One region of the Streptomyces sp. NPDC056738 genome, then DNA from elsewhere that is predicted to be linked to it. Evidence: riboswitches for the same ligand, from Rfam matches in the RefSeq annotation. Region 1 holds a riboswitch; each other region holds the start of a gene.
The links. A riboswitch is a leader RNA that binds a small molecule or an ion and turns the genes downstream of it on or off. The one in region 1 is predicted to bind thiamine pyrophosphate.
Positions count from the first base shown of each region.

Region 2: another riboswitch for thiamine pyrophosphate. It lies ahead of ACFRIC_RS27285 (thiamine ABC transporter substrate binding subunit); the one in region 1 lies ahead of ACFRIC_RS35670 (purine-cytosine permease family protein).
Region 3: another riboswitch for thiamine pyrophosphate. It lies ahead of thiC (phosphomethylpyrimidine synthase ThiC); the one in region 1 lies ahead of ACFRIC_RS35670 (purine-cytosine permease family protein).

Region 1 is NZ_JBHTZF010000018.1:58,561-64,614, reverse strand. Features, by position in the region: gene ACFRIC_RS35675 (alpha/beta fold hydrolase) at 150-983, opposite strand; TPP riboswitch at 1,204-1,298, shown strand; gene ACFRIC_RS35670 (purine-cytosine permease family protein) at 1,289-2,689, shown strand; gene thiD (bifunctional hydroxymethylpyrimidine kinase/phosphomethylpyrimidine kinase) at 2,755-3,552, shown strand; gene gndA (NADP-dependent phosphogluconate dehydrogenase) at 3,726-5,168, shown strand; gene ACFRIC_RS35655 (hypothetical protein) at 5,292-6,054, opposite strand, start outside.
Region 2 is NZ_JBHTZF010000011.1:112,557-118,610, reverse strand. Features, by position in the region: gene ACFRIC_RS27315 (hypothetical protein) at 60-251, shown strand; gene ACFRIC_RS27310 (hypothetical protein) at 291-635, shown strand; gene ACFRIC_RS27305 (hypothetical protein) at 757-1,059, opposite strand; gene ACFRIC_RS27300 (hypothetical protein) at 1,370-1,627, opposite strand; gene ACFRIC_RS27295 (hypothetical protein) at 1,939-2,565, shown strand; gene rlmN (23S rRNA (adenine(2503)-C(2))-methyltransferase RlmN) at 2,735-3,841, shown strand; TPP riboswitch at 3,935-4,040, shown strand; gene ACFRIC_RS27285 (thiamine ABC transporter substrate binding subunit) at 4,118-5,215, shown strand; gene ACFRIC_RS27280 (ABC transporter permease) at 5,191-6,054, shown strand, end outside.
Region 3 is NZ_JBHTZF010000004.1:193,364-199,417, reverse strand. Features, by position in the region: gene ACFRIC_RS11970 (IclR family transcriptional regulator) at 229-966, shown strand; gene ACFRIC_RS11965 (SsgA family sporulation/cell division regulator) at 1,068-1,505, shown strand; gene ACFRIC_RS11960 (YibE/F family protein) at 1,589-3,100, opposite strand; TPP riboswitch at 3,172-3,328, shown strand; gene thiC (phosphomethylpyrimidine synthase ThiC) at 3,321-5,141, shown strand; gene ACFRIC_RS11950 (VOC family protein) at 5,199-5,594, opposite strand; gene ACFRIC_RS11945 (DUF1801 domain-containing protein) at 5,591-5,953, opposite strand.

The sequences.
Region 1 (6,054 bases):
CGTGATCCCTTCCTGTGGGGAGCATGAGCATGCCATGCAAAGACCTGTCGGCGGGGTGACGACGGTACGGATCACGTCAGGGAGCGCGGCCCGGACCGGACGGGTTCCCTCGCGGCACCCGGCGAGTCCCGCGCACCCGCAGGGTGCGGTCAGCCGCCGCCGGTTCGGGTGCCGGGGTGCTCGATCCGCGAGACGAAGGCGGTGAGGTCGGCGACCACGCGCTCGGGCTGTTCCCAGTGCACGGAGTGCCCGGTCTCCGGGTAGGCGAGGAAGTCGGCGCCGTGGACGGCGTCCAGGATGGTCTGCTGGTCCTCGCGCGGCAGGAATTCGTCCTGTTCACCCCAGATGACGAGTGTGGGCACGAGGATGCCGCCGAGGGTCGCGCGGAGATCGGCGTCGAGGAGCCCGCGGGCGGTGTCCTTCCAGACGTGCGCGGGAAGCTTCAGGTTCTCCTCGACCATGGTCTCGACGAACCCCCGGGCGATCGGTCGGGCCACCGTGTCGGCCAGGAAGTCCTCGACGAAGGCGCGGGGCACCGGATCGGCCAGGTCCTCCATGGCCGCCACCAGGCCGGTCACCGCCGGCTTGTCCGCGAGGGTGCCGGGGACACCGAGCAGCACCAGACCCGCGATGCGGTCGGGGTGGCTGCCGGCGACGATCCGGGCCGGTACACCGCCGCTGGACGCCCCGACCAGGACGGCCCGGGGGATGTCGACCGCGTCCAGGAAGGCCACCAGGTCCGCGGCGAAGTCGTCGGGGGTGTAGCCCTCCGGTGGCCGGCCGGCGTCGCCGTGCCCGCGCTGTGTGGGCGCGTATCCGTGCAGGGACGCCGGAAGGCGCCTGAGGAGGGGTTCGAAGGACCACCAGGAGTCGGCCAGACCGTGCACGAACACGACCGGCGTACCACTGGGGTAGCCGGCCTCGGCGTACGGGAGGACGAGACCTTCCCGCACCTGCGCGGACTTCAGGGAGATCACGGTCACGGCACCCTGCCTCCTTCGGCCCTGCCACCGGGGCCCGGAACCCGGGAGCGCAGAGCGAGCGGCGATCACTTCCGACACTACCGAGGGGCGGCACGCGCCGCGCTGTGAACGGGCCCGCCCGCGCCGTTCGAATGAACCGGAGCACGCGCGGGCGTACGCCGGTCCGGGCGAGTGAGGACCCCCTGCCGCCGCGTCGCGGGGAACGGTTAGGGTGTCCGTCGTACCGGACACGGGGTGCCCCGTCCGAGGGCTGAGATCACACCCGTCGAACCTGAACCAGTTCATACTGGCGGAGGGATGTCTTCATGCCATTGGCGCATGTTCCCGGCGGGCTGCCCGCCGACAGCCGGCCTGCCGTCTTCGACGGACGGATGCCGGCCGCACCCGGCGACCTCCGCGTGGAGGGCCACGGCATCGAACCGGTCCCCGAGAGCAACCGGTACGGCGGGGCGGGACGCCTCTTCACCGTCTGGTTCGCGCCGAACCTGACGATGACGGGCGTGTTCACCGGCACGATCGGGATCGCGCTCGGCCTCGACTTCACCACCGCGCTCGCCGCGGTCGTCCTCGGGACCGTGCTCGGCGCGCTGCCCACCGCCTACCTCAGCACCTGGGGCGGCCTCACGGGTACGGGCCAACTCCCCCTCGCACGGCTGGCGTTCGGCCCGTCCGTGGTGCTTCCCGGCACGCTCCAGTGGCTGTCCTCGGTCGCCTGGGACGCGCTGATCGGCCTGTTCGGCGGGGACGCGCTGGCACGGCTGTGCGGCTGGCCGTTCTGGCTCGGCGTCCTGGTCATGATGGCCGCGCAGGGGGCGCTCGGTGTCCTCGGCTACGAGGCGATCCACCGCCTCCAGATCGTCATGACGTTCGTGCTCGCCGTGGCCTTCGCGGTGATCGCCTGGCGGATGCTCGACGGGGTCCACCCCGCGACGACCGGGTCCGCCACCGGCGCCGACCGTGCCGGCGCGTTCGTCCTCACCAGCACCATCGCGCTGAGCCTGTCGCTGTCCTGGGCGCCGTACGCCGGTGACTTCAGCCGCTATCTGCCGCGGACGACGTCCCGCCCGCGCATGTTCTGGTGCACCCTGCTCGGACTCGTCGCCTCCTTCGTCGCCGTGCAGGTCCTCGGACTGTGGGGTGCCTCGGTGCTGACCGACCAGACGGCGGCGGGCGTGGACGTGCTGCTGGGCGGCGGTGCCGCGGGCGCGTTCGGGCTGCTGGCCGTGGCGCTGGCCGCCGTGTGCAGCAACGCGATGAACGACTACAGCGGTTCGCTGGCCCTCCAGACCCTGGGGGTGCGGATCCCGCGACCGGTCGCGGCGGCCCTGGCCGCGGCGCTCGGCTTCCCGCTGGTGCTGTGGATGCACGCCGCCGACACGACGGCGCGTTTCCAGAACGTGCTGCTGTTCGTGGGCTGTTGGATTCCCGGGTTCGTCGCGATCGTCGTCGTCGACTGGATCGCCCGGAAGCGGGAGCGCGGAGGCGCCCCGGTGGACGTCGCCGCCGAGCTCTCCCGTCCGCGCCCGGCGTGGCCCTCGCTGGTGGCCTTCGTCGCGGCGTTCGGCGCGGCCGTGCCGTTCATGGACACGAGCCTGTACGTCGGTCCGGTGGCCGACGCACTGCACGGCGCCGATCTCTCCTACTACGTGGCGTTCCTCGTCGCCCTCGCCCTCTACGCCCCGCTGCGGCTGCGCCGCCGCGTCTGAGGGCCGCCCGTCGCTCAGCCGGTCAGGGCCCCCGTGCCCGAAGCCGTTTCCGAGAGGAACACCCCATGACCACCCCTCCCCGCGTCCTGACGATCGCCGGATCCGACTCCGGCGGAGGCGCCGGAATCCAGGCCGACCTCAAGACCATGCTCGCGCTGGGCGCCCACGGGATGAGCGTGCTCACCGCGGTGACCGCGCAGAACTCCGTGGGCGTGCAGGGGGCCTGGGAACTGTCCGAGGAAGCGGTACGGGCCCAGTACCGCAGCGTCGTCGACGACATCGGCGTCCAGGCGGTGAAGACGGGGATGCTCTCCTCGCCCGAACTCGTCACCACCGTCGCCGAGTTGCTGACCGACGTGGGCGCCCCGGTCGTCGTGGACCCGGTGAGCGTCTCCAAGCACGGTGACCGGCTGCTGGCCGACGACGCCCTGGACGCCGTACGGACCCGGCTGCTGCCGCGCGCGACCGTGGCCACCCCGAATCTCGACGAGGTCGCCCAGCTCACCGGCGTGAAGGTGGACGGCGAGCCGGACATGCGCCGGGCCGCCGACCTGCTGCTCGCGTTCGGTCCCCGCTGGGTGCTGGTGAAGGGCGGTCATCTGCCGGGCCAGGCCGTCGACCTGCTCACCGACGGAACCGCCGAGCACTGGCTGCGCGCGCCCCGCCACGACAACCGGCACACGCACGGCACGGGCTGCACGCTCGCCTCGGCCGTCGCGGTGGGACTGGCCGAGGGCCTCGACGTGCCGGAGGCGGTACGGCGGGCCAAGGCCTACGTGACCGCCGCGATCGAGGCCGGTTTCGCGCTCGGCGCCGGCATCGGACCGGTGGACCACGGATGGCGGCTGCGCCGGGACGGCTGACCTCGGCGCGCCCCGGCGCCCGGCGGCCGGCACCCGTTCCGCCGTCCCCCCACAGCTCCTGTGCCGAAAGGTGAACACCTGGGCTCCTGGCGGCGTACTGATCGGCACAGCGACAGTCGTCTGCTCGCCCGTCAGGTACGCGGACAGGCAGATCCGGATCCAAGGAGCACACCATGAAGGCGACCGCACAGATCGGCGTCACAGGGCTCGCCGTGATGGGCCGCAATCTGGCCCGCAACTTCGCCCGGAACGGCTACACCGTCGCCGTCCACAACCGCACACCCGCGCGCACCAAGGCACTGGTCGAGGAGTTCGGACACGAGGGCGCCTTCGTCGCGGCCGAGTCGGCCGAGGACTTCGTGGCGGCGCTGGAGCGCCCGCGCCGCCTCATGATCATGGTGCAGGCGGGTGCGGCCACCGACGCCGTCATCGAGGAGTTCGCGCCGCTGCTCGAGACCGGCGACATGATCATCGACGGGGGCAACGCCCACTTCTCCGACACCCGCCGGCGTGAGCAGTCGCTGCGCGAGCGCGGCATCCACTTCGTCGGCGCGGGCGTGTCCGGCGGCGAGGAGGGCGCCCTCAACGGGCCGAGCATCATGCCCGGCGGCTCCCCCGAGTCGTACGCCTCGCTGGGCCCGATGTTCGAGTCGATCAGCGCCAAGGTGGACGGCGAGCCCTGTGCCACGCACATCGGCACCGACGGCGCCGGTCACTTCGTCAAGATGGTGCACAACGGCATCGAGTACGCCGACATGCAGTTGATCGGCGAGGCCTACGACCTGCTCCGCCGCGTCGGGGGCTACACGCCGCCGCAGATAGCGGAGATCTTCCGGCGCTGGAACAAGGGCCGCCTCGACTCGTACCTCATCGAGATCACCGCCGAGGTGCTCGCGCACACGGACGCCGCCACCGGGGAGCCCTTCGTCGACATCGTGGTGGACGCCGCGGGGCAGAAGGGCACCGGCCGCTGGACCGTGCAGACCGCCCTGGACCTCGGCTCCCCGGTCACCGCCATCGCGCAGGCCACCTTCGCCCGCGCCGCCTCCAGCCAGGACGCGCTGCGCTCCGCCTACCGCGGTCTGCCCGGCGGCACCCACTGGGACCTGTCCGGGACCGAGGCCGAGCGCTTCACCAGCCAGGTCGAACACGCCCTGTACGCCTCGAAGCTGATCGCCTACGACCAGGGCTGGAAGATGATCCTGGACGCCGCCGCCGAGTACGGCTGGGACATCGACCTCGGTGAGGTGGCGAAGATCTGGCGCGGCGGCTGCATCATCCGCGCGGCGTTCCTCGACCGCATCCGCGCCGCGTACGCCGTCGACCCGGGCCTGGTGAGCCTGCTGTCCGACGCGGGGTTCGCCACCGAGATCAAGGACGCCCAGGTCCCGTGGCGCGAGGTCGTCTCCATCGCCACCCGCAGGGGCGTCCCGGTGCCCGCGTTCTCGGCGGCGCTGTCCTACTACGACACGCTGCGCGCCGACCGCCTGCCGGCCGCCCTCACCCAGGGCCAGCGCGACTTCTTCGGTGCCCACACCTACCGGCGCACCGACCGTCAGGGCAGCTTCCACACGCTGTGGGGCGAGGCGTCCCGCGGCGAGACCGAGATGCTGTGAATCCGGTCGGGAGATGACTGAGCGCGGGGCGGGCCGTGCATCCGTTGCGACGGACGCACGGCCCGCCCGGTCGTGACGGATGGACCGCCCCGCCCCGTCGTGACGGAGGTCCGGCCCCGCCCGTCATGACCGCCGGACGTCTCGACCGGCGCTCGCGCGGGTCTCGTCGGCCGCGGTCACGAGTCGCGCCATCACGGCGGGCGGCAGGGACGGGTTGGCTGCCGCCGCTTCCGCCACCTGCCGGTCGGGGTCGGCGAGCAGGTCCACGATCACCGCCGGCGGCAGGGCCGGGTGCGCGGCGGCCACGGGCCTCGCCCGGTCGTCCGCGAGGCAGGAGAGCAGGGCTTCGACCGGCGCGTTCGGGTGCCGGGCGACCTCCCGGAGGGCCTTCGGCACCGGTGGCGCCTGACGGGTCAGGTGTTCCAACAGACCCGGACTCGCACCGGGGTTGGCCGCCACCCTGGCGAGCACCCGGACTCCGTGCCGGTCGGCCATCGCCCTCAACTGTCCTTCGGAGAGGCCGGGGTGTGGCGCGACGGCCTTGACCACCTTCGCGTCGGCGTCACTTGCCAGCGCGTCGCGTATCCCGGGCGGCAGGTCACGGTGTTGGGCCGCGAGCATGCGGGCCGCCGGGTCCGGCGACCGGGCCAGGTCCGCGAGCTCGGCGGGCGTCGCGGCGGCGACACGGGGAGCGAGCGTGGCCCCGACCTTGGCGGTCCGGGCCAGTTCGGTGAGCACGTCGAACGGGACGCGGGGATGCCGCGCGAGGCCCCGGCGTACCGATACGTCGCCGTCCCGCGCCAGTACGCGGATGACGTCCTCGCCGATCGCGGGGTTCTCGGCGAGGTCACCACGGACGCCGGGCACGGGGTCCGTGGCGAGCCGG
Region 2 (6,054 bases), on a different contig from region 1:
TAGCATCTCGCTCCACACCCAGGGGAGGGAAGATCGTCATGGTCATGGGAGCCGCGGGGATGCCCGGCAGAGAGTGGATGGTCCGGGACGCCAAAGGCCGCAAGTACAGCTACGACTCGGAGAGCGAGGCGTTCGAGGAACTCCCCGACCACGGGGAAGGCGCAACGGTGTGGACCCGCGAGGTCTATCGCGTGATGTTCGTGACGCGATCCACCGACGGCTGGCAGCAAGTGACCACGCCTCGCGCCTAGTTTCCGGCTGGCACATCATGACGTCGTAGGCTGCGGCGCATGCACAGCACGCTGACCGAGCACGCCCGGTGTCTCTACGGAGACGAGTACCGTCCGACACCGGCGTGCGGTCAGGAACATCGCGAGCACTACTTCGTCGAAGAGCTGACCTTCGCTGATGCCGACGCGATCCTCTCGATGCTGCGGGAGCTCTGTCCACAGATCGTCGACGGCCATCTCCCGGTGTGGATCCGTAATCTCGCCTATCGCCTTCTGTTGTTGCAGAGGCCGGACGAGTCGGCTCTTCTGCGGGAGGCCGCGGAGAATCTGTGGCTGCACGGGCCTGATGGGGATGCCATCGCGGCGGAACTCGTGCGACGGGCCGAAGAGTTGGAAGCCCGCTGACGGAACAGCCATTCGGGTCTGGGGAATCCGCAGGTCATGCACGCGGTCGCCCAACCTCGCTCCTGAACGGTGGGCCCATTCGTCCGCCTGACCCGCATCGAGCAGGTCACTGATGAGGCGGCTACCCCTGGACGGGAAGATCAGGATGGGTGGCCAGGAAGATCATGTAAGCGACCGCGGCTGTTGCCCCCAAGAGGGACAACACGCCGCCCACGACAGCTCGCGTCCCGTTCGCTCGCCCCGACTTTGATGCGCGGTACTCGACGAAGGCCCGCACCAGGCCGACGAGCGCCAGCGGCAGCGCGACGAAGCTGACCAGTATCCAGAACGGACAGCAGAACCACAACGCCAAGGACGCCCCGCCGAACCAGACCGCAAGCTGCGCCTTCTCTTGCGTCTCGTCCGGGGTGCCGACAGAAATCATGGGCCGATCCAAGCAGAGCCCTTCGTGCCGTAGTGCAGCGAGGTACAGCCACCGTCGCGACCCGAGTCAGCCGTCAGCACCCACACGCGATCGCGGGACCAGCCAAGCAGACCTCACTGACCGTCGTACCCGCAGTTCGCAGCGAGGGGCCTCCGAGTGCGATTGGGATCGGTGTGGCAGGGTGCGCGCAGGTCTGTCGACGTCGCCTATCCCGTCTTCCGCACCGACCGATCAGGCGGCGTCTCCGGGCCCGGACCAGGTGGTGGTCGTTCCGCCCGGTGCTCGCCGGCTTGAAGAATTGGGCCCAGCGCTAGTGAGGGGCGGCCAGGGCCTGGAACTTGAGTGCTCCGATCCCCAGGGTGATGAGCTGCACCGCGCCGGGAATGCGCCATCGCAGGGCCAGAAGGCCAACGCCCGTGACCACGGCGCCACCGGCCAAGCACCACATTGCTCGCCGTGCGAACATCTGCGCCTCGGGCGCGATGCTGCCGTCGTCGGTCCATCCCGCGAGCCCGTAACCGAACCACAGGCCGGTAATGACCACCAGGTCGCAGGCGAGCAGCAACACGCCGACCATCACCTGCGCGCCAACATACGGCGCACTCCCGCGTTCCACGCCCACCCCGATCTGTTCGCAGATGCCAGTCCGCCGATCGCGCGCACCCCAGCATGCTGACCCTGAGGGGCGCCGCGCATGAGTACGCGTACTCACGAAGCAAAGCGAGGGCGCTCGATGGTGACCAACGTCGACAGGCGTCGAGAGCTCGGCATCAGGTCAGAGCGATGCTCGGTCGCGGACTGGCCGGATCGCCCCCTTGTGGGTCCTTCGGGTGCGTGTCACACAGTTCAGAGGCGGGGACCTGGGGGAGGGGGCACTGCATGTCGGTGTTGGGTGGCTATCCGGTAGGGCCGTCGGCCTGGGCCGTCGAGCGGTTCGGGAGGCGTGCCGGCGCCCTGGCCGCCGCGATCCCGGTGCGGCTGGCAGAGGCACATGCGAAGGCCCATGCCGCGCACCTCGCCGCGGGACTGAAGAAGCGGAGTCCGTACGGTGTCGCCCTTGCGGGCCTGGTGCGCGAGAACCTGGCGGAGACGGCACGCGAGCTGGAGGAAGCCGTTCGCGATGTGCGCGGGTATGAGTATGCGGTGATCAACGATCACGCACTCTTCCCCTTCCGGTACGCGGACCGGCCGAGGCCCCTGGACCGAGCCCGGCTGCCTGCCAACGCGTCGCCGACTCGGCACCGGCTGTTACGGGCCCACGGGCCACAGCCTCCGGAAACGCTGTTCGATGTCGATGAGGACCTGGCGACCGAGGAGTACCTGGGGCTGCACGAGGCCTTCGAGGAGCTGGGAGCCTCCACCAGGTTGGTCTGCGTGTTCTTCACGGCCGACGCCGAAAACGGCATCCACGCCATCCACTGGGGAGACGCCCACCTCGAACCCGACCGCACCTTCACCTGGCCGTACAGGGAACAGCTCCCCGTCGCTCCCGTGCAACTGGAGTGATGGGTGGTGGTGCCGCTGCCGGGGGATGGCCGACCGGGGCCCGCCGAGTTTTGGGCCGTCTCCGGGCCGTCCCAGGTCGACCGACGCCGACGGACGGCGCCCGCAGGTGACCGCCCCCACCCCGCTCTGGCCCGGGCCGGTGGTATTGATCTGCGACACTGGAAGGGTTATGCCGAAGCCCGGAGAACTCACCTTTGTCGCGCCGCGCGGAGCCAAGAAGCCGCCGCGGCACCTTGCCGATCTCACGCCCGCCGAGCGCAAAGAGGCGGTTGCCGCGATCGGTGAGAAGCCGTTTCGTGCCAAGCAGCTCTCGCAGCACTACTTCGCCCGGTACGCGCACGACCCCGCCGAGTGGACGGACATCCCGGCCGCCTCGCGCGGCAAGCTCCAGGAGGCGCTGCTTCCCGAGCTGATGTCGGTCGTGCGGCACCTGTCGACCGACCAGGACACCACCCGCAAGACCCTGTGGCGCCTCTTCGACGGCACGCTCGTCGAGTCCGTGCTCATGCGCTACCCGGACCGGGTGACCATGTGCATCAGCTCGCAGGCCGGCTGCGGGATGAACTGCCCGTTCTGCGCCACCGGACAGGCCGGCCTCGACCGGAACCTGTCGACCGGCGAGATCGTGCACCAGATCGTCGACGGGATGCGGGCGCTGCGTGACGGCGAGATCCCCGGGGGTCCGGCGCGGCTGAGCAACATCGTCTTCATGGGGATGGGCGAGCCGCTCGCCAACTACAAGCGGGTGGTCGGCGCGATCCGTGCCCTCACCGACCCGGAGCCGGACGGGCTGGGGCTGTCGCAGCGCGGCATCACCGTCTCGACGGTCGGCCTGGTTCCCGCGATCAACCGGTTCTCGGACGAGGGCTTCAAGTGCCGGCTCGCGATCTCCCTGCACGCCCCGGACGACGAACTGCGCGACACCCTCGTCCCCGTGAACACACGGTGGAAGGTGCGCGAGGTCCTGGACGCCGGCTGGGGATACGCGGACCGGTCCGGGCGCCGTCTGTCCATCGAGTACGCGCTGATCCGCGACATCAACGACCAGGCCTGGCGGGGCGACCGGCTCGGCCGGATGCTCAAGGGCAAGCCCGTGCACGTCAACCTCATCCCGCTGAACCCGACCCCGGGCTCGAAGTGGACCGCGTCGCGGCCCGAGGACGAGAAGGCGTTCGTCGAGGCGATCGCCGCCCACGGCGTCACGGTCACCGTCCGGGACACCCGTGGCCAGGAGATCGACGGAGCGTGTGGTCAGCTCGCCGCGACCGAGCGGTAGTCTGAACCGAGTCGGTCCGTCTCGTCCGCTTCGCGAGCCGAAGGCTCCACGAGTCGACGAGTCCGGCCCGGCACATCACCGTCCGACATCTTCATATTCCGACAGGGGAGCGCCACAGCGCTGAGAGTGCGGGACAGACCGCAGACCCTCTGAACCTTGCCCAGGTCATTCTGGGTAGGAAGTTCGGTCACTTACTCAAGCTGTTGCGCCCTGCCCGGGAACCGTCAGAGGTCCCGGGCAGGGCCGCGTCTCTTCCTGGTCACCCAGGAGGAATCAGTGATCACCAACACCAGCGGCGGCAGGCGGCTCGCGGTCACGGCCGTCGGGCTCGGTCTCGTCGCGCTGCCCGTCCTGTCCGCGTGCGGCTCGTCCGACAGCGCCGGCTCGGGCGACTCGAAGACGATCACGCTCGTCAGCCACGACTCGTGGCTCGTGTCGAAGAACGTCCTGGCCGACTTCGAGAAGCGGTCCGGCTACAAGGTCCGCGTCCTCAAGGACGGCGACGCCGGACAGGCCGTGAACAAGGCCATCCTGACCAAGGACAACCCCCAGGGCGACGTCTTCTTCGGCGTCGACAACACCCTGCTCTCCCGCGCGCTCGACAACGGGCTCTTCCAGTCGTACGAGGCCAAGGGCGCGGACCAGGTCCTGCCGCAGTACCGGACCGACCAGGACAAGCACCGGGTCACGCCCATCGACACGGGCGACATCTGCGTCAACTACGACAAGGCCTGGTTCAGCAAGCACAAGCTGGCGCCGCCGCGGTCCTTCGACGACCTGGCCAAGCCCGCGTACAAGAACCTCCTGGTCACCGAGAACGCCGCCACCTCCTCGCCCGGCCTCGGCTTCCTGCTCGGGTCCGCCGCGCACTACGGCGACGAGAACTGGCAGGGCTACTGGAAGAAGCTCAAGGCCAACGGCGTGAAGGTCGTGGACGGCTGGGAGCAGGCGTACAACGAGGAGTTCTCGGGGTCCGCGGGCGGCAAGAAGGCCAAGGCCGACCGGCCCCTCGTCGTCTCGTACGCCTCCTCGCCGCCCGCCGAGGTCATCTACGGCGACCCGAAGCCCGCCACGGCCCCGACCGGCGTCGCGGACGGCACCTGCTTCCGGCAGGTCGAGTACGCGGGCCTGCTCAGCAACGCCAAGAACACCAAGGGCGGCAAGGCGCTCCTGGACTTCCTGCTCACCAAGGAGTTCCAGGAGGACATGCCGCTCAACATGTTCGTCTACCCGGTCCGTGAGGGCGCGCGGGTGCCGGCCGAGTTCACGCAGTACGGTCCGCAGGCCAAGGATCCCGAGATCCTGGCGCCCGCGAAGATCGCCGCCGACCGCGACCAGTGGGTCAAGTCGTGGACCTCGCTCGTACTGAAGTAGCCGCCGACGGGACGGTGAAGGCCGGCGGTCCCGAGAGGACCACCGGACCGGCCGGGCCCGGTGGGCGGGACCGTGCCGACCGGGCTCCGCGCCGGGCCCGCGGACAGAACGCGGTGCGGTTCGCCCTGATGGCGCTGCCCGTCGCGTTCTTCGCGGTCTTCTTCGCCTATCCCGTCGCCGCGATCGTCTCGCGCGGGCTCCACGGGGACGGCGGCTGGCAACTGGGCCGCGTCTGGGACGTCGCGACCCGCTCCGACATCCGGCACGTGCTGTGGTTCACCACCTGGCAGGCGCTCGCCTCGACGGCGCTCACGCTGCTGGTCGCGCTCCCCGGCGCGTACGTCTTCGCGCGCTTCGACTTCCGCGGCAAACAGATCCTCCGGGCCGTGGTGACGGTGCCCTTCGTGCTGCCGACCGTGGTCGTCGGCACGGCGTTCCTCGCGCTGGTCGGCCGGGGCGGACTGCTCGACGACCTGTGGGGCGTACGCCTGGACACCACCGTGTGGGCGATTCTGCTCGCGCACGTCTTCTTCAACTACGCCGTGGTCGTACGGACCGTCGGCGGGCTCTGGTCGCAGCTCGACCCGCGCCAGGAGGAGGCCGCGCGCATGCTCGGCGCCTCGCGCCTGGCGGCCTGGCGCAAGGTGACGCTGCCGGCGCTCGGGCCCGCCGTGGCCGCCGCCGCCCTCATGGTCTTCCTCTTCACCTTCACCTCGTTCGGGGTGGTGCAGATCCTCGGCGGCCCGACCTTCTCGACCCTGGAGGTCGAGATCTACCGGCAGACCTCCGAGATCTTCGACCTCACGACGGCGGCCGTGCTGACGATCGTCCAGTTCGCC
Region 3 (6,054 bases), on a different contig from region 1:
GCACCCGCACCATCCGTCGCTCCACCCTTCCGGCGACCGGGTACGCCCGCGGCGGCACGCGTTCCGCCCGTCCAGCCGCGTGCCTCGCCGGGGGAGCCGCCCCCCTCGCACACCCCGCCCGCCCGGCAGGCTGCGTCCCGGCCCCCGGAGGCCGGGGAACCCGCCCGGCGCGCCCGCACCCCGTCGGCGGAGCCGGAAGCAGCGCCCCTGGACTCCCACACCACCACGTTGATCGGCTCGGTCCAGCGCGCGATGCGTCTGCTGGAGGCCGTCGCCTCCCGTGAGCAGGGCGCCCCCGCCAAACAGCTCGCCCGAGAGGCCGGCCTGGCGCTGCCGACCGCCTACCACCTGCTGCGCACCCTGGTCCACGAGGGCTATCTGCGGCGCGACAGGGGCCTCTTCTTCCTCGGCGAGGCCGCCGAGCGGCTCGGCAGCAGCGGAGCCCGGCAGAGACGTCGCAGCACGGTCGGGGACACCGTCGCGCACTGGCGCGACGTGATCGGCGCACCCGTGTACTACGCGGTCTACCGCGAGGGTGAGATCGAGGTCATGTGCGTCGCCGACACTCCGGCGAACCCCGCCGTCGAGCAGTGGGCCGACTTCCGCGAGACCGGGTACGCCCACGCGGTCGGCCAGTGCCTGCTGGCCCAGTTGGACGACAAGTCCCGGCGTGACCACCTCGACCGCTACCCGGTGCGGGCGCTCACCCCGTACACGGTGCGTGACGAGGACCGTCTGCTGCGCCGGCTGGAGCGCACGGGCCGGATGGAACCGGTGATCGAGCGGCAGGAGTACGCGCTGGGCACGGTCTGCGCCGCGATCCCCGTCACCGCGGGCAGTTCGGCCGCCGCCGTGGCCTTCTCCCTCCCGTCCCACCAGGGCGACCGGCTGATCCCCACGGCACGGAAGCTCCAGAGCGAGGTGGGCCGCCTGCTAGGAACACTCGCCATCTCTATCAGTATCTGAAAACTCACTCCTTGTAATTAGGCATGCACGTTGAGCAAGATTTCCAGCAGGGTCAGGTGGGACGACTGCTGGCCAGTCGACAGCAAACGACGGGGTAGGCGATGCGCGAGTCGGTGCAGGCAGAGGTCATGATGAGCTTCCTCGTGTCCGAGGAGCTGTCCTTCCGCATTCCTGTCGAACTGCGATACGAGACCTGTGATCCGTATGCCGTGCGGTTGACCTTCCACTTGCCCGGCGACGCGCCGGTGACCTGGGCGTTCGGACGGGAACTGCTCATCGACGGCGTGGGCAGGCCCTGTGGTGACGGCGACGTGCACATCGCTCCGGCCGACCCGGAGGCCCTCGGAGAGGTGCTGATCCGGCTTCAGGTCGGCGGTGATCACGCGCTGTTCCGGTCCGGGACGGCGCCGCTCGTCGCGTTCCTCGACCGGACGGACCGCCTCGTCCCGCTCGGGCAGGAACGCTCTCTCGAGGGTTTCGACACCTCCCTCGACGCGGTGCTCGACCGCATCCTCACGGAGGAGCAGAGCGCGGGCTGAGACCCCCGTCGGCCCGGAGCGGAGGAACGCTTCCTCACAAGGGCCGCCGGTGCAGGATGGTTTCAGCGCTTCCGTGCGACGGGTCAGTGCTTGCGGCGGCGCCCCTTGCCGCTCCGCGCCGGGGTCCTGTCGGCCGCGGGCTGCGCGGGGACGGACGCGCCGCCCTCGCGGTCCGCGGCGACCACCAGGGCGGCCAGCGCGGTCGTCACCGGCACCGCGGCGACCAGACCGATCGACCCGACGAGCGTCCGCACGATCTCCTCGGCGACCAGCTCGCTGTTGGCGACGGTGTCCACGCTGCTCTGCGCGATCGAGAAGAGCAGCAGCAGCGGCAGCGCGGCGCCCGCGTAGGCCAGGACGAGCGTGTTGACGACCGACGCGATGTGGTCGCGGCCGATACGGATACCCGCCCGGTACAGAGCGCGCCGGCCCATCGTGGGGTTCGCCTCGTGCAGTTCCCAGACCGCGGACGTCTGCGTCACCGTCACGTCGTCCAGGACGCCGAGCGAACCGATGATGACGCCGGCCAGCAGCAGGCCGCTCATGTCGATGGACGGGTACAGGCCGTGGATCAGACCGGTGCTGTCGTCGGTGTTGCCCGTCAGCACGGCCCAGTCGATGAAGAACGAGCCGAGGAAACCGATGAGCACCAGGGAGAGCAGGGTGCCGACCACCGCCACGGACGTCCGGGCCGACAGACCGTGGCACATGTAGAGCGCGATCAGCATGATCGCGCTGGATCCGACGACGGCCACGAGCAGCGGGTTCGAGCCCTGCAGGATCGCGGGCAGGATGAAGAAGTTCAGGATCACGAAGCTGATGGCCAGCGCGACCAGCGCCATGACGCCGCGCATCCTCCCGATCACCACGACGACCACCGCGAAGATGATGGCGAGCAGCGTCAGCGGCAGCTTCCGGTTGGCGTCCGTGACGGAGTACTGGAGGTCCTTGGGCGCGGACGGCTCGTACGCGACGACGACCTTCTCGCCCTGGTGCAACTGCCGTGACTGGTCCGGCTGGACGATCTCGGTGAACGTGCGGCCCTTGTCCTTCCCGGTGTCGATCCGGACGGTCGCCTTCTTGCATTCCCCCGCGGCCCGGCCCTGAGCCGGGGAGCCCCCGGTGGCGGAGGCGTCGCCCGTCGAGGCCCCCGAGGAGGCGTTCACGGACTTGCAGTCCACCTGGTCGATCTTCGTGACCGTCGCCTGCTGGGTCTGCCGGTCGAAGCCGACCCCGGTGCGCTCGTGGGCCGGGGCGCCGCCGGGCCACAGGAGCACGAGACCCGCCACGACCGCCGCCGCGAAGGGGATCAGCACCGCGGCGATGACCTTGCGCAGATGCTTGGAGACCGGGGCTGCGGGACCGTGGCTGTGGGAATGCCCGTGCCCGGCGCCCACCGGCCGGCCGTGCCCGGCGCGGGAACCCGGCTCGTGGCCGTCGCCCGAACCGTGATGATCGCCGTCCGGCCCATGCCCGTGCCCCTGCTCGTGCTGGTGCTCGGGGCCGGTGCCGGAGCCATGTCCGTGGCCGCCGTCGGAGCCGGGACGGCGCGGTGGCTCGGACGGGGAGAACGGGTGCTGGCGGGTCGTCGTCACCGCCCGATCATCGCAAGAACGTCAAGGGCCCTCTGTTCACCGCGCCAAATATGACGCTAGCGTGGAGGCACCTTTGCACACGCGGGAGCTCGGAGCACCGGGCTGAGAGGACGCTGACCTCCGTCTTCGCGATGTTTCACATGAAACATCGGCGATCGGAAGCCGCTGCGTCGACCGCTGAACCTGTTACCGGGTAATGCCGGCGTAGGGAGTAGGTCAGATGACCGACAAGGATGTACGCACGCCTGCCTCCGGACGGACGGACGGGGTTTCCCCGTCGTCTCCGGACGGCCAGGACAGGCAGTCCATCGGCTGGCACAAGGCGTACGTCGGGGGCACGCGCCCCGATCTGCGGGTGCCGGTCCGCCAAGTGCACCTCACCAACGGGCAGTCCGTGACGCTGTACGACACGTCCGGCCCGTACACCGATCCGACCGTCGACACCGATGTGCGCAGGGGACTGGCGCCGCTGCGTGAGAGCTGGATCATCGCCCGCGGAGACACCGAGGAGTACGCGGGCCGTCCCGTCCGTCCCGAGGACGACGGGATCAAGCACACGTCCCCGCGCGGAGGGCTGCGCAACCTCGACGCGGTCTTCCCCGGCCGGCCGCGTCAGCCACGCCGGGGGCGCCCTGGCCGGCCGGTCACCCAGCTCGCCTACGCGCGACGTGGGGAGATCACGCCCGAGATGGAGTTCGTGGCGCTTCGCGAGAACGTCGACCCCGAGGTCGTACGGGAGGAGATCGCCGCGGGCCGCGCGGTGCTGCCCGTGAACGTGAACCATCCGGAGATCGAGCCGATGATCATCGGCAAGCGGTTCCTGGTGAAGGTCAACGCCAACATCGGCAACTCCGCGGTGACGTCCTCCATCGAGGAGGAGGTGGAGAAGATGACCTGGGCGACCCGCTGGGGCGCCGACACGGTCATGGACCTGTCCACCGGCCGCAACATCCACACCACCCGTGAATGGGTGCTGCGCAACTCCCCCGTCCCCATCGGCACCGTGCCGCTCTATCAGGCGCTGGAGAAGGTCGACGGCCGGGCCGAGGAGCTGACCTGGGAGATCTACAAGGACACCGTCGTCGAACAGGCCGAGCAGGGCGTGGACTACATGACGGTCCACGCGGGCGTGCGCCTGGCGTACGTACCGCTCACCGCGAACCGCAAGACCGGCATCGTCTCGCGCGGCGGCTCGATCATGGCCGCCTGGTGCCTCGCGCACCACAAGGAGTCGTTCCTGTACGAGAACTTCGAGGAGCTCTGCGGGATCCTCGCCGCGTACGACGTCACCTACTCGCTCGGCGACGGGCTGCGGCCGGGTTCCATCGCGGACGCCAACGACGCGGCGCAGTTCGCCGAGTTGAGGACGCTCGGGGAACTCAACGCGGTCGCGAAGCGTTTTCAGGTTCAGACGATGATCGAAGGCCCGGGACATGTCCCGATGCACAAGATCAAGGAGAACATCGACCTTCAGCAGGAGATCTGTGATGAAGCTCCGTTCTATACCCTCGGCCCGCTGACGACGGACGTCGCGCCGGCGTACGACCACATCACTTCCGGCATCGGTGCCGCGATGATCGCCTGGTGGGGCACGGCCATGCTCTGCTATGTCACGCCCAAGGAGCACTTGGGCCTGCCCGATCGTGACGACGTCAAGACCGGCGTCATCACCTACAAGATCGCCGCCCACGCAGCCGACCTCGCCAAGGGGCACCCAGGTGCGCAGGAATGGGATGACGCGCTCTCCGACGCCCGCTTCGAGTTCCGGTGGGAGGACCAGTTCAACCTGGCTCTCGACCCGGACACGGCGCGGGAGTTCCACGACCAGACCCTGCCGGCCGAGCCCGCCAAGACGGCCCACTTCTGCTCCATGTGCGGGCCGAAGTTCTGCTCGATGAAGATCAGCCAGGACATCAACGAGCGGTTCGGCGCCGACGCGGCCGGCGGTGCCTCCGCCGCGGAGATCTCCGAGGGCATGCTCCAGAAGTCCCGGGAGTTCGCGGAGGCCGGCAACCGCGTGTACCTGCCGCTGGCCGACTGAGTCACCCCACGGGGGCGCGGTCCGGGGAGCACACCCGGACCGCGGTCCCCGGCCCGGTCACGGCGTGACGTCCTGCGGGTACCAGCGCAGTTCGACGGTGTTGCCGTCCGGGTCGCGGACGTAGACCGAGGTCGCGGTGCCGCGTGCGCCGAAGCGTTCCACGGGCCCTTCGAGCACGGTGAAGGATCCCGACGCGAGGACCTGGTCCCAGTCCAGCGGTTCCACGGTGAGACAGATGTGGTCGACGTTGGACCCCTCGGGGGCATGGGCGATCAGGTCGATGATGGTCTCCGCGGTGATCCTCACCGACGGGAACGGGGCCTGTCCGAGACGCCATTCGGCGACGCGTACGGGTTCCAGGCCGAGAAGTCCGGTGTAGAAGTCCAGGGACCGTTCGATGTCCTCGACCTTGAGGACGAGGTGGTCGAAGGCCTTCACGCGCAGGGTGGTCATGTCGTCTCCAGGGCGACGGCGTGGCGAAGCCACGCGCTGAACAGGTCGGGGTCGATCTCGTCGGCACGGCCGAGCTTCACCGAGGCCATCCGGCGGGCTCCGGCGACCAGCCGGCCCGAGGGGTCGGTCAGGTCCTGGCCGCGCCACAGGCCGAAGGTGACGTAGGACGTGTGGGCCTTGAGCAGGCAGACCGGTGTCCGGCCCGGCTTGTCCCCGAGGCTCCAGGTGGGATGGCCGTGCCACAGTGCCCCGGAGCCGTCGGGGAGGACCGAGTCGATGAGGCGCCCGGCCCTCTCGCCGATGTCGCGCAGTGGGCCGTCGAGCCCGTTCAGATAGGCGGTGATGTCCGCGGACGTCATGGGGTCCCCGTTCGGAAAGGGTGTGATGGGTGTGGTGGACGCGGTGGGCGGAGCCGGGTGCGGAGGCGCCGTGCGTGCCGCCTGCCGGGGGATTGATCGGC